DNA from 2 places in the Citrobacter meridianamericanus genome. Region 1 is predicted to be linked to the other one. Evidence: riboswitches for the same ligand, from Rfam matches in the RefSeq annotation. Region 1 holds a riboswitch; the other holds the start of a gene.
The links. A riboswitch is a leader RNA that binds a small molecule or an ion and turns the genes downstream of it on or off. The one in region 1 is predicted to bind thiamine pyrophosphate.
Positions count from the first base shown of each region.

Region 2: another riboswitch for thiamine pyrophosphate. It lies ahead of thiC (phosphomethylpyrimidine synthase ThiC); the one in region 1 lies ahead of thiB (thiamine ABC transporter substrate binding subunit).

Region 1 is NZ_CP101036.1:4,444,803-4,450,081, forward strand. It holds gene NMD08_RS21680 (sugar efflux transporter) at 1-929, opposite strand, end outside; gene sgrT (glucose uptake inhibitor SgrT) at 1,038-1,166, opposite strand; gene sgrR (HTH-type transcriptional regulator SgrR) at 1,266-2,921, shown strand; TPP riboswitch at 2,955-3,078, shown strand; gene thiB (thiamine ABC transporter substrate binding subunit) at 3,109-4,092, shown strand; gene thiP (thiamine/thiamine pyrophosphate ABC transporter permease ThiP) at 4,068-5,279, shown strand, end outside.
Region 2 is NZ_CP101036.1:4,984,017-4,989,295, forward strand. It holds gene nfi (deoxyribonuclease V) at 1-147, opposite strand, end outside; gene hemE (uroporphyrinogen decarboxylase) at 147-1,211, opposite strand; gene nudC (NAD(+) diphosphatase) at 1,262-2,035, opposite strand; gene rsd (sigma D regulator) at 2,132-2,620, shown strand; TPP riboswitch at 2,671-2,793, shown strand; gene thiC (phosphomethylpyrimidine synthase ThiC) at 2,877-4,775, shown strand; gene thiE (thiamine phosphate synthase) at 4,775-5,279, shown strand, end outside.

The DNA of each region.
Region 1 (5,279 bases):
AGCACCAGCAGTGCTGTCCGGCTATGAAAGAAGATCAGCCCAAGGTAAAACAGCACACCTGCCGCGACGGCGGCGATCATCATTCGCCGTTTACCAAAGCGCTTCACGTAGTAGCCCGCCAGAATCATCGCCGGAATTTCCAGCCCGGCCGCCGTCCCCATCAGGATCCCGGCCAGCTTGTCCGGCAAACCCAGCTCAAGGCTTATCCACAGCGGCATATCGATGATGTACATGGTGTTGCAGGTCCACATCAGCGTGGAGGCAACAAATAGCATACGCACATTTTTGTCCTGCCAACCGCCGGTTTGTTCCAACGGCACGTCAACGGGCTGCTCCACCCGAGCGACAGACGGCAGAATCAGCGCAATCAGCACCAGGCTAATGGCAAAAATCCCTGCGGCAATAGAAAACATTGCCGTGAAGCCGTAATTCAGCGCCAGCATGAAGGCCAGCGGCGGTCCGATCACCCAGGCCAGCGAAAGCTGCGCACGCATCACCGAACTAAACATCACTACTTCACGCGCGGAGTTATCCGCATATTCCCTCGCCAACGCAAACAACTGCGGCATGGCTGTATTCGCCAGCGAGGCCAACAGCACACCACAGGTGATCAACGTGAGATAATGGCGATTGAAGGCAAACAGCAGCGCGTTGCCAATCGCCATCAGGCAGCAGAACATGATCAGCTTACGCCGATCGCCCTGGCTGTCGGATCGTTTCGCGAGGCCAAGGCTGACGACGATCCCGACAATCGCATTGACGGTGTAAAACAGCCCGACCCAAAATGGCTGCACTCCGACTTCACGGCTCAGGAACAGACTCAGAGTGGGTGCCTGCAATGCCCCCGCCACGCCCATCATAAAAGCGACCAGCATAAATGCCGCGTAAACGCCGTTGAGGCGCCGTCCCATGGTCATAATCCAGAGCATATCTTTCCTTTTAAGCGCAGCTGAAACGAAAAAAGCCAGCAGATAATACCTGCTGGCGCGGCGATTAACACCAATACTCAGTCACACATGATGTCTGCAATTTCCAATTCAGGAGTCAGATGTCATCTCCCACTGCATCAGCTCTTCGAGCATCTTTAAGCGCTGCGGTGCGCTCAGGCAAGCCAACCAGGACGATTTTTCTGTCGTGGTAAAGTACTTCAACCAGAACTGACGCATAGATGACCCCTTCGTTGTCTCATCGCTTCATCGGAATCTATTATTGGCTTAATATAGGGATTATAAAATTGCTGAGTTTTCCGCAGGAGTTCCCCTTTTATGTCTTCTGGTCGTTTGCAACAACAGTTCATCCGTCTGTGGCAATGCTGTGACGGCAAAACGCAAGACACGACGCTGAACGAGCTGGCGGAACTGCTAAGCTGCTCGCGCCGCCATATGCGTACGCTGCTTAATACCATGCAAGATCGCGGCTGGTTAACGTGGGAAGCTGAAGTTGGACGAGGTAAACGCTCGCGACTGACATTCCTCTATACCGGGCTGGCGCTCCAGCAGCAGCGCGCGGAAGACCTACTGGAACAGGATCGCATCGATCAACTGGTGCAACTGGTCGGTGACAAAACGGCCGTACGGCAAATGCTGGTCTCCCATCTGGGTCGCAGCTTTCGCCAGGGTCGGCATATCATGCGCGTTCTCTATTATCGCCCCATGCACAACCTGCTGCCCGGCACGGCATTACGCCGCTCCGAAACCCATATCGCCCGGCAAATCTTCAGCGCCTTAATTCGGGTAAATGAGGAAAATGGGGAACTGGAAGCGGACATTGCCCATCACTGGCAGCAAATTTCACCTTTACACTGGCGATTTTTCCTGCGTCCGGGGATCCATTTTCATCATGGCCGCGAACTGGAAATGGCAGATGTTATCGCCTCACTGATGCGCATTAACAGCCTGCCGCTGTACTCACACATCACGCAGATCGTCTCTCCCACGGCCTGGACGCTGGATATCCATCTGGCCCAGCCAGACCGCTGGCTTCCCTGGCTATTGGGGCAGGTCCCCGCCATGATCCTGCCGCGAGAATGGGAAACGCTAAACAACTTCTCCAGTCACCCGATTGGTACCGGTCCGTATGCGGTAATACGAAACACCAATAACCAACTGAAAATTCATGCATTTGATGATTACTTTGGCTACCGGGCCCTGATCGACGAAGTTAACGTTTGGGTATTACCTGACATCGGCGAAGAGCCAGGCGGCGGTTTGACGCTACAAGGTCCCACCGAGGATGAAAAGGCGATCGAAAGCCGCCTCGAAGAAGGTTGCTACTACCTGCTGTTTGATGCGCGTAGCCACCGTGGAGCTAACCAGGAGGTCCGCGAATGGGTAAGCCGCATTCTCTCGCCGACCAATTTAATCTGCCACGCCGACGAACAGTACCAGCGACTGTGGTTTCCCGCGTATGGTTTACTCCCCCGCTGGCATCACGCAAAACCCGGCCATGGTGAAAAACCCGCCGGGCTGGAAACGCTGACGATCACCTACTATCGCGATCACATCGAACATCGGATTATTGCGCAGATCATGAAGACGTTGCTGGCGCAGCATCAGGTGCAGTTGACTATTCAGGAGATCGACTACGATCAATGGCATGCAGGAGAAATCGTCAGCGATATCTGGCTTAACAGCGCCAACTTTACCCTACCGCTCGACTTCTCACTGTTCGCCCATTTGTGCGAAGTCCCGTTACTGCAAAACTGTATCTCGCGTGACTGGGAAAACGATGCGGCCCGCTGGCGAACGGGCGAAATGAGCCTGGCTGCATGGTGCCAACAGCTGCTCGCCACAAAGGCCATTGTGCCGTTAATCCACCACTGGCTGATCATTCAGGGGCAGCGCAGTATGCGCGGACTGCGTATGAATACTCTCGGCTGGTTTGATTTTAAATCGGCGTGGTTTGCTCCGCCGGATCCTTAATTGCTGCTAAGCAACAAAATCATTACACTAACGCCGTTCTCAACGGGGTGCTAAATAAAAACATACACAAAATCATTCGATCTGCGTATGGGCTGAGAGATACCCGTCGAACCTGATCCGGATAATGCCGGCGAAGGGATTTGAGGCTTATCTCAAGTCCTTTGCCACCCAACTCTTGAGGTGCAAAGTGTTTAAAAAATGTCTTCCGCTTTTACTGCTGTGCGCAGCGCCTGTCTTCGCCAAACCTGTACTGACCGTCTATACCTACGACTCGTTCGCTGCTGACTGGGGGCCGGGTCCGACAATCAAAAAAGCGTTTGAAGCTGACTGCAACTGTGAATTGAAACTGGTCGCGCTGGAAGATGGCGTTTCGCTGCTTAACCGCCTGCGCATGGAAGGAAAAAACAGCAAAGCCGACGTTGTGCTGGGCCTGGATAACAATCTTCTGGAAGCCGCTACACAAACTAACCTGTTCGCCAAAAGTGGCGTAGCAAGTGACGCCGTTAACGTGCCCGGTGGCTGGAAAAACGATACCTTCGTTCCGTTTGACTACGGTTATTTCGCCTTCGTTTATGATAAAAACAAGCTGACGAATCCGCCTAAAAGCCTGAAGGAACTGGTTGAAAGCGACCAAAAATGGCGCGTCATTTATCAGGATCCGCGTACCAGCACGCCGGGGCTGGGTCTGCTGCTATGGATGCAGAAAGTCTATGGCGATAAAGCGCCAGAGGCCTGGCAGAAACTGGCGGCAAAAACCGTCACCGTCACCAAGGGCTGGAGTGAAGCCTACGGCCTGTTCCTGAAAGGTGAAAGCGATCTGGTACTCAGCTATACCACCTCTCCGGCTTATCACATCATCGCCGAGAAAAAAGACAACTACGCCGCCGCTAACTTTAGCGAAGGCCATTATTTGCAGGTGGAAGTCGCCGCGCGTACTGCGGCCAGCAAGCAGCCGGAACTGGCCGAGAAGTTCCTCAAGTTTATGGTGTCTACGGCATTCCAGAATGCGATTCCAACCGGCAACTGGATGTATCCGGTGACGCAGGTCGCCCTACCGTCAGGATTTGAGCAATTGGAAAAACCAGCCACTGCGCTCGAATTTACCCCGCAGCAGGTTGCGGCTCAACGTCAGGCATGGATTAGCGAATGGCAACGCGCCGTCAGCCGTTAATTCCCGGCTGGCTGGTTCCAGGGCTTACCGCCGCCACGCTGATGGTGACCGTGGCCCTGGCCGCGTTTCTGGCGCTGTGGTTTAACGCCCCGCAGGGAGAGTGGTCCTCGCTGTGGCAAGATGACTACCTGTGGCATGTGGTGCGCTTTTCTTTCTGGCAGGCTTTTCTATCCGCTGTGTTGTCGGTTATCCCGGCGATTTTCCTTGCCCGGGCGCTCTATCGTCGCCGTTTTCCAGGACGTCTGGCGCTGCTGCGCCTGTGCGCCATGACGTTAATCCTGCCGGTGCTGGTCGCGGTATTCGGTATTCTTAGCGTCTATGGTCGTCAGGGCTGGTTGGCCTCGCTCTGGCATGCCTTAGGGCTGGAATGGACCTTTTCGCCTTACGGTTTGCAGGGCATTCTGCTGGCGCACGTCTTTTTCAATCTGCCGATGGCCAGCCGTCTGCTGTTGCAGTCGCTGGAGAATATTCCCGGCGAACAGCGACAGTTAGCCGCTCAACTCGGGATGCGCGGCTGGCATTTCTTCCGTTTTGTTGAATGGCCGTGGCTTCGTCGGCAAATCCTTCCCGTCGCAGCGCTCATCTTTATGCTGTGCTTCGCCAGCTTCGCCACCGTTCTGTCGCTGGGCGGCGGGCCACAGGCCACCACTATCGAACTGGCTATCTATCAGGCGCTGAATTTTGATTACGATCCTGCCCGCGCCGCCATGCTGGCGTTGATCCAGATGCTGTGTTGTTTAGCGCTGGTGCTACTCAGCCAACGCCTGAGCCGTGCTATTGCGCCGGGCACCACACTGGTTCAGGGCTGGCGCGATCCAGACGATCGTTTGCACAGCCGTCTGGCCGACTCGCTGCTGATTATTCTGGCCCTGCTGCTGTTGCTACCGCCGCTGCTGGCGGTGATTGTCGATGGTCTTAACCGTCAGGTACTGGATGTGCTTACGCAGCCAGCACTATGGCAGGCGTTGGGAACCTCACTGCGCATCGCGCTGGCGGCAGGTGCGTTGTGCGTCATACTCACCATGATGCTGTTATGGAGTAGTCGTGAACTGCGTGCCCGCCAACAGATGCTGGCAGGACAAATGCTGGAGCTGAGCGGCATGATGATCCTCGCTATGCCAGGCATCGTGCTGGCAACCGGCTTCTTTCTGCTGCTCAATAATACTGTTGGGCTCCCCGAATCCGCT
Region 2 (5,279 bases), 540 kb from region 1:
CATTGCGGCCCGCGTCACTTCGCCGCCCTGCTCAAACCCTACGTCCGCCCCGCCGATCAGATCCGGCGGATCGTTCTGCAGGCGATCCTCGCGGATCACCGAAGAGGCCAGTTCAAGCTGCTGCGCGCGCAGCGACGCGAGATCCATTAGCGGTGGTACTGCGCCGACAGGCGATGTACCGCCTCGACAAAGACACCCGCATGTTCTGGCGGTACATCCTGATGAATGCCATGGCCCAGGTTAAAGACATGGCCTTCACCCTGACCAAATCCGGCCAGAATTGTCGCCACTTCTTCTTCGATGCGGGCTGGCGGCGCATACAGCATGGATGGATCCATATTGCCCTGTAGCGCCACTTTATGACCCACACGACGACGCGCGTCGGCAATATCAGTGGTCCAGTCGAGGCCTAACGCATCACAGCCGGTTTCTGCCATCGCTTCCAGCCACTGACCGCCGCCTTTGGTGAACAGCGTCACCGGTACACGACGACCGTCGTTCTCGCGCAGCAGACCATCGACGATTTTGTGCATGTAGTACAGGGAGAACTGCTGATAGTCGCGACCGGTCAGCACACCGCCCCAGGTATCGAAAATCATCACCGACTGCGCGCCCGCTTTGATCTGCGCGTTCAGGTACAGCGTGACGCTCTTCGCCAGCTTATCCAGCAGCAGATGCAGCGCTTTTGGATCGGCGTACATCATCTTTTTAATCACGGTGAAGGCCTTGCTGCTACCGCCTTCGACCATATAGGTCGCCAGCGTCCACGGGCTACCGGAGAAGCCGATCAGCGGCACTTCGCCTTTCAGTTCACGCCGAATCGTGCGCACCGCATTCATCACATAACCCAGCCCATCTTCCGGGTCCGGGATCGGCAGTTTGTCGACATCAGCCTTGCTGGTAATCGGTGAGGTAAAACGTGGACCTTCTCCGGCTTCAAAATACAGCCCAAGCCCCATCGCATCCGGAATCGTCAGGATATCCGAGAAGAGGATCGCGGCATCAAGCTTATAACGACGCAGCGGCTGCAGCGTGACTTCGCAGGCCAGCTCGGCATTTTTGCACAGCGCCATAAAATCGCCCGCCTCGGCGCGCGTGGCTTTATATTCCGGTAGATAGCGGCCCGCCTGGCGCATCATCCATACCGGAGTGACATCAACGGGCTGGCGCAGCAGCGCACGCAGATAACGATCGTTCTTCAGTTCGGTCATTTTTGCAGTTCCTTATTGCGTCAGTCCATCAGTGTATCATCACTCGTTCTTTACTCGTACTCAGCCCGACACATTGCCACAGTGTCTTCAATCAATCGACGCGCGACGGTGCCTGGCGGGGGAAGCAGCGGTAAATTATCGTAGCGATACCAGTTCGCCTCCAGCAGTTCTTTCGGGTCGATAACAATCTCCCCGCTATCATACTCTGCCATAAATGCGGTCATCAAAGACTGTGGGAACGGCCACGGCTGAGAAGTGACATAGCGCAGGTTTTTAACCTTAATGCCGCTCTCTTCCATGACTTCACGCGCCACCGCCTGTTCAAGGGTCTCACCCACTTCGACAAAGCCCGCCAGCACGGTATGCACGCCGTTGCGATGGCGAACATGTTGGGCGAGCAAGATAGCGTCGTCACGGCGGATAGCGACGATAATGCAGGGGGCAATTTGCGGGTAGTAGCGTTCCCGGCAGTGGCTGCACAGCATCGCCCATTCCGTTTTACTCGGGTGCATCGTGTGCCCACAGTAGCCGCAGAATTTATGCGAGCGGTAAAACTCAGCCAGCTGTACGCCGCGTCCGGCCAGTTGAAACAGGCCAACATCCTGGTCTATAACCTGGCGCACCGACCCCATATCGTGTCGACGTTGCTGCTGCACCAGCCAGACCGTTTCCCCTTCCCATTCGCCGATAGAAAGTGCGCGCTGCCCGGTCAGATCAAAACGTGCCGCGTCACCGTGAGGCAGTTCACCATGCGGCAACCATAACTTTTGCTCATGACTGACAATCCACCAGCCGCTATCTAATTTTTCAATTATACGATCCATATCTCTTGCGCAACCTTTGCTTCACAGGCATGTTGTTTACATTATTTTTACATTTACGGGTGAGCAGTTCTTAAACACCATCTTGCGGAGTCAATCATGTTAAACCAGCTGGAAAGCCTGACGGAGCACGTCGGAGGAAGTAATAAACTGGTTGATCGCTGGCTACATGTACGTAAGCACCTGCTCGTGGCTTACTACAATCTGGTTGGCATTAAGCCTGGCAAAGAATCGTACATGCGGCTCAATGAAAAGGCGCTGGATGATTTTTGTCAGAGCCTGGTCGATTACCTCTCCACCGGACACTTCAGTATTTATGAACGTATTCTCCATAAATTGGAAGGGAACGGGCAGCTTTTAAAAGCGACAAAAATTTGGCCGCTGCTGGAAGCCAACACACAACAGATCATGGACTACTATGACACCAGTCTGGAGACCGCCATTGATCATGATAACTTCCTTGAATTTCAACAGGCTTTATCAGATATCGGCGAGGCGCTGGAAGCCAGGTTCGTACTCGAAGATAAGCTGATCATGCTGGTATTTGATGCGATGCACGAGAGTGGCACTCTCAAACGTCCTGCTTGAGATTTGTCGCATTAACGCGTAATTTACATTCATTACCTCTTTACTGAGGTTACTTCTTGTCGGAGTGCTTATTTTCCACAACAGCATGAGTGGAAAAGGCTGAGACCGTTAATTCGGGATCCGCGGAACCTGATCAGGTTAAAACCTGCGAAGGGAACAAGAGTCAATCTGCAATAGCATCGCCCCCGGGCGAGCTTATCTCTTGCTTCATCCGTCGTCTGACAAGCCATATCCTTACTTTTATTTGGAATGAGCTATGTCTGCCACTACTAAACCATCACGCCGCGAACAGCGCGCTCAAGCCCAACACTTTATCGATACCCTGGAAGGGACCGCCTTTCCGAACTCAAAACGCATCTACATCACCGGCTCGCAGGCGGATATCCGCGTCCCTATGCGCGAAATCCAACTTAGCCCGACGCTGATTGGCGGCAGCAAAGACAATCCGCAATTTGAAGATAACGAAGCCGTACCGGTGTACGACACCTCCGGGCCGTATGGCGATCCTGACGTGGCGATTAACGTCCAGCTGGGGCTGGCGAAACTGCGCCAGCCGTGGATTGTGGCGCGTAACGATAGCGAAGAATTAGACGACCGTAGCTCCGCTTACACCAAAGAGCGCCTGGCCGACGATGGCCTGGACGAGCTACGTTTCAGCGGCCTGCTGACGCCAAAGCGCGCCAAAACCGGTAAGCGCGTGACCCAACTGCATTACGCCCGTCAGGGGATTGTCACGCCGGAAATGGAGTTTATCGCTATCCGTGAAAACATGGGGCGCGAGCGTATTCGTAGTGAAGTGCTGCGCCACCAGCATCCGGGGATGAACTTTGGCGCTCGCCTGCCGGAAAATATCACTCCGGAATTCGTGCGTGATGAAGTCGCTGCAGGCCGGGCGATTATTCCTGCTAACATCAACCACCCGGAATCCGAACCGATGATCATCGGCCGCAACTTCCTGGTAAAGGTGAACGCCAACATCGGTAACTCGGCGGTCACCTCCTCTATCGAAGAAGAGGTCGAAAAGCTGGTATGGTCAACCCGCTGGGGAGCAGATACGGTGATGGACCTCTCCACCGGTCGCTATATTCACGAAACCCGCGAGTGGATCCTGCGTAATAGCCCGGTGCCGATAGGCACCGTACCGATCTACCAGGCGCTGGAGAAGGTCAATGGGATCGCCGAAGATCTCACCTGGGAAGCATTCCGCGATACGTTGCTGGAACAAGCCGAACAGGGCGTCGACTACTTCACCATTCACGCGGGCGTGCTGCTGCGCTACGTGCCGATGACCGCTAAACGCCTGACCGGAATTGTCTCGCGCGGCGGCTCAATCATGGCGAAATGGTGCCTCTCCCATCACAAAGAGAACTTCCTGTTTGAACATTTCCGTGAGATTTGCGAAATCTGCGCCGCCTACGACGTTTCACTCTCTCTTGGCGATGGTCTGCGTCCGGGTTCGATTCAGGATGCCAACGACGAAGCGCAGTTCGCCGAACTGCATACGCTGGGCGAGCTGACCAAAATCGCCTGGGAATACGACGTGCAGGTGATGCTCGAAGGCCCAGGGCATGTACCGATGCAGATGATCCAGCGCAACATGACCGAAGAACTGGAACACTGCCACGAGGCGCCGTTCTACACCTTAGGGCCGCTCACCACCGACATCGCGCCGGGCTATGACCACTTCACCTCCGGCATTGGCGCGGCGATGATCGGCTGGTTTGGCTGCGCGATGCTGTGCTACGTCACACCAAAAGAACATCTCGGTTTACCGAACAAAGAAGATGTGAAACAGGGGCTGATCACCTACAAGATCGCCGCTCACGCCGCTGACCTCGCCAAAGGGCATCCGGGCGCGCAGATCCGCGATAACGCGATGTCGAAAGCACGCTTCGAATTCCGCTGGGAAGATCAGTTTAACCTCGCGCTCGACCCATTCACCGCCCGCGCTTATCACGATGAAACCCTGCCGCAGGAGTCCGGTAAGGTCGCTCACTTCTGCTCCATGTGTGGGCCGAAGTTCTGCTCGATGAAAATCAGCCAGGAAGTGCGTGATTACGCCGCCGCGCAAACCATTGAATTGGGGATGGCGGATATGTCGGAAAACTTCCGCGCCAAAGGCGGCGAAATCTACCTTAAAAAAGAGGAGGCGTAATGTACCAGCCTGATTTCCCGACCGTGCCGTTCCGCCTCGGGCTTTATCCGGTGGTGGATAGCGTGGCATGGATTGAGCGTCTACTGGAGGCGGGCGTGCGCACGATCCAGTTGCGTATCAAAGATAAACGCGATGAAGAGGTGGAAGCGGATGTTATCGCTGCCATCGCGCTGGGGCGTCGTTATGACGCCCGCCTGTTTATCAACGACTACTGGCGGCTGGCGATTAAGCACAACGCCTACGGCGTGCATTTGGGCCAGGAAGATCTCGAAACTACCGATCTGCAGGCCATTCAGGCGGCGGGCTTACGCCTGGGGGTTTCCACCCACGATGATATGGAGATAGACGTCGCACTGGCCGCTAAGCCTTCTTACATCGCACTCGGCCACGTTTTCCCCACGCAAACCAAGCAGATGCCTTCCGCTCCGCAGGGGCTGACACAGCTGGCAGGTCATATTGCGCGTCTGGCCGACTATCCAACCGTCGCCATCGGCGGCATCAGTC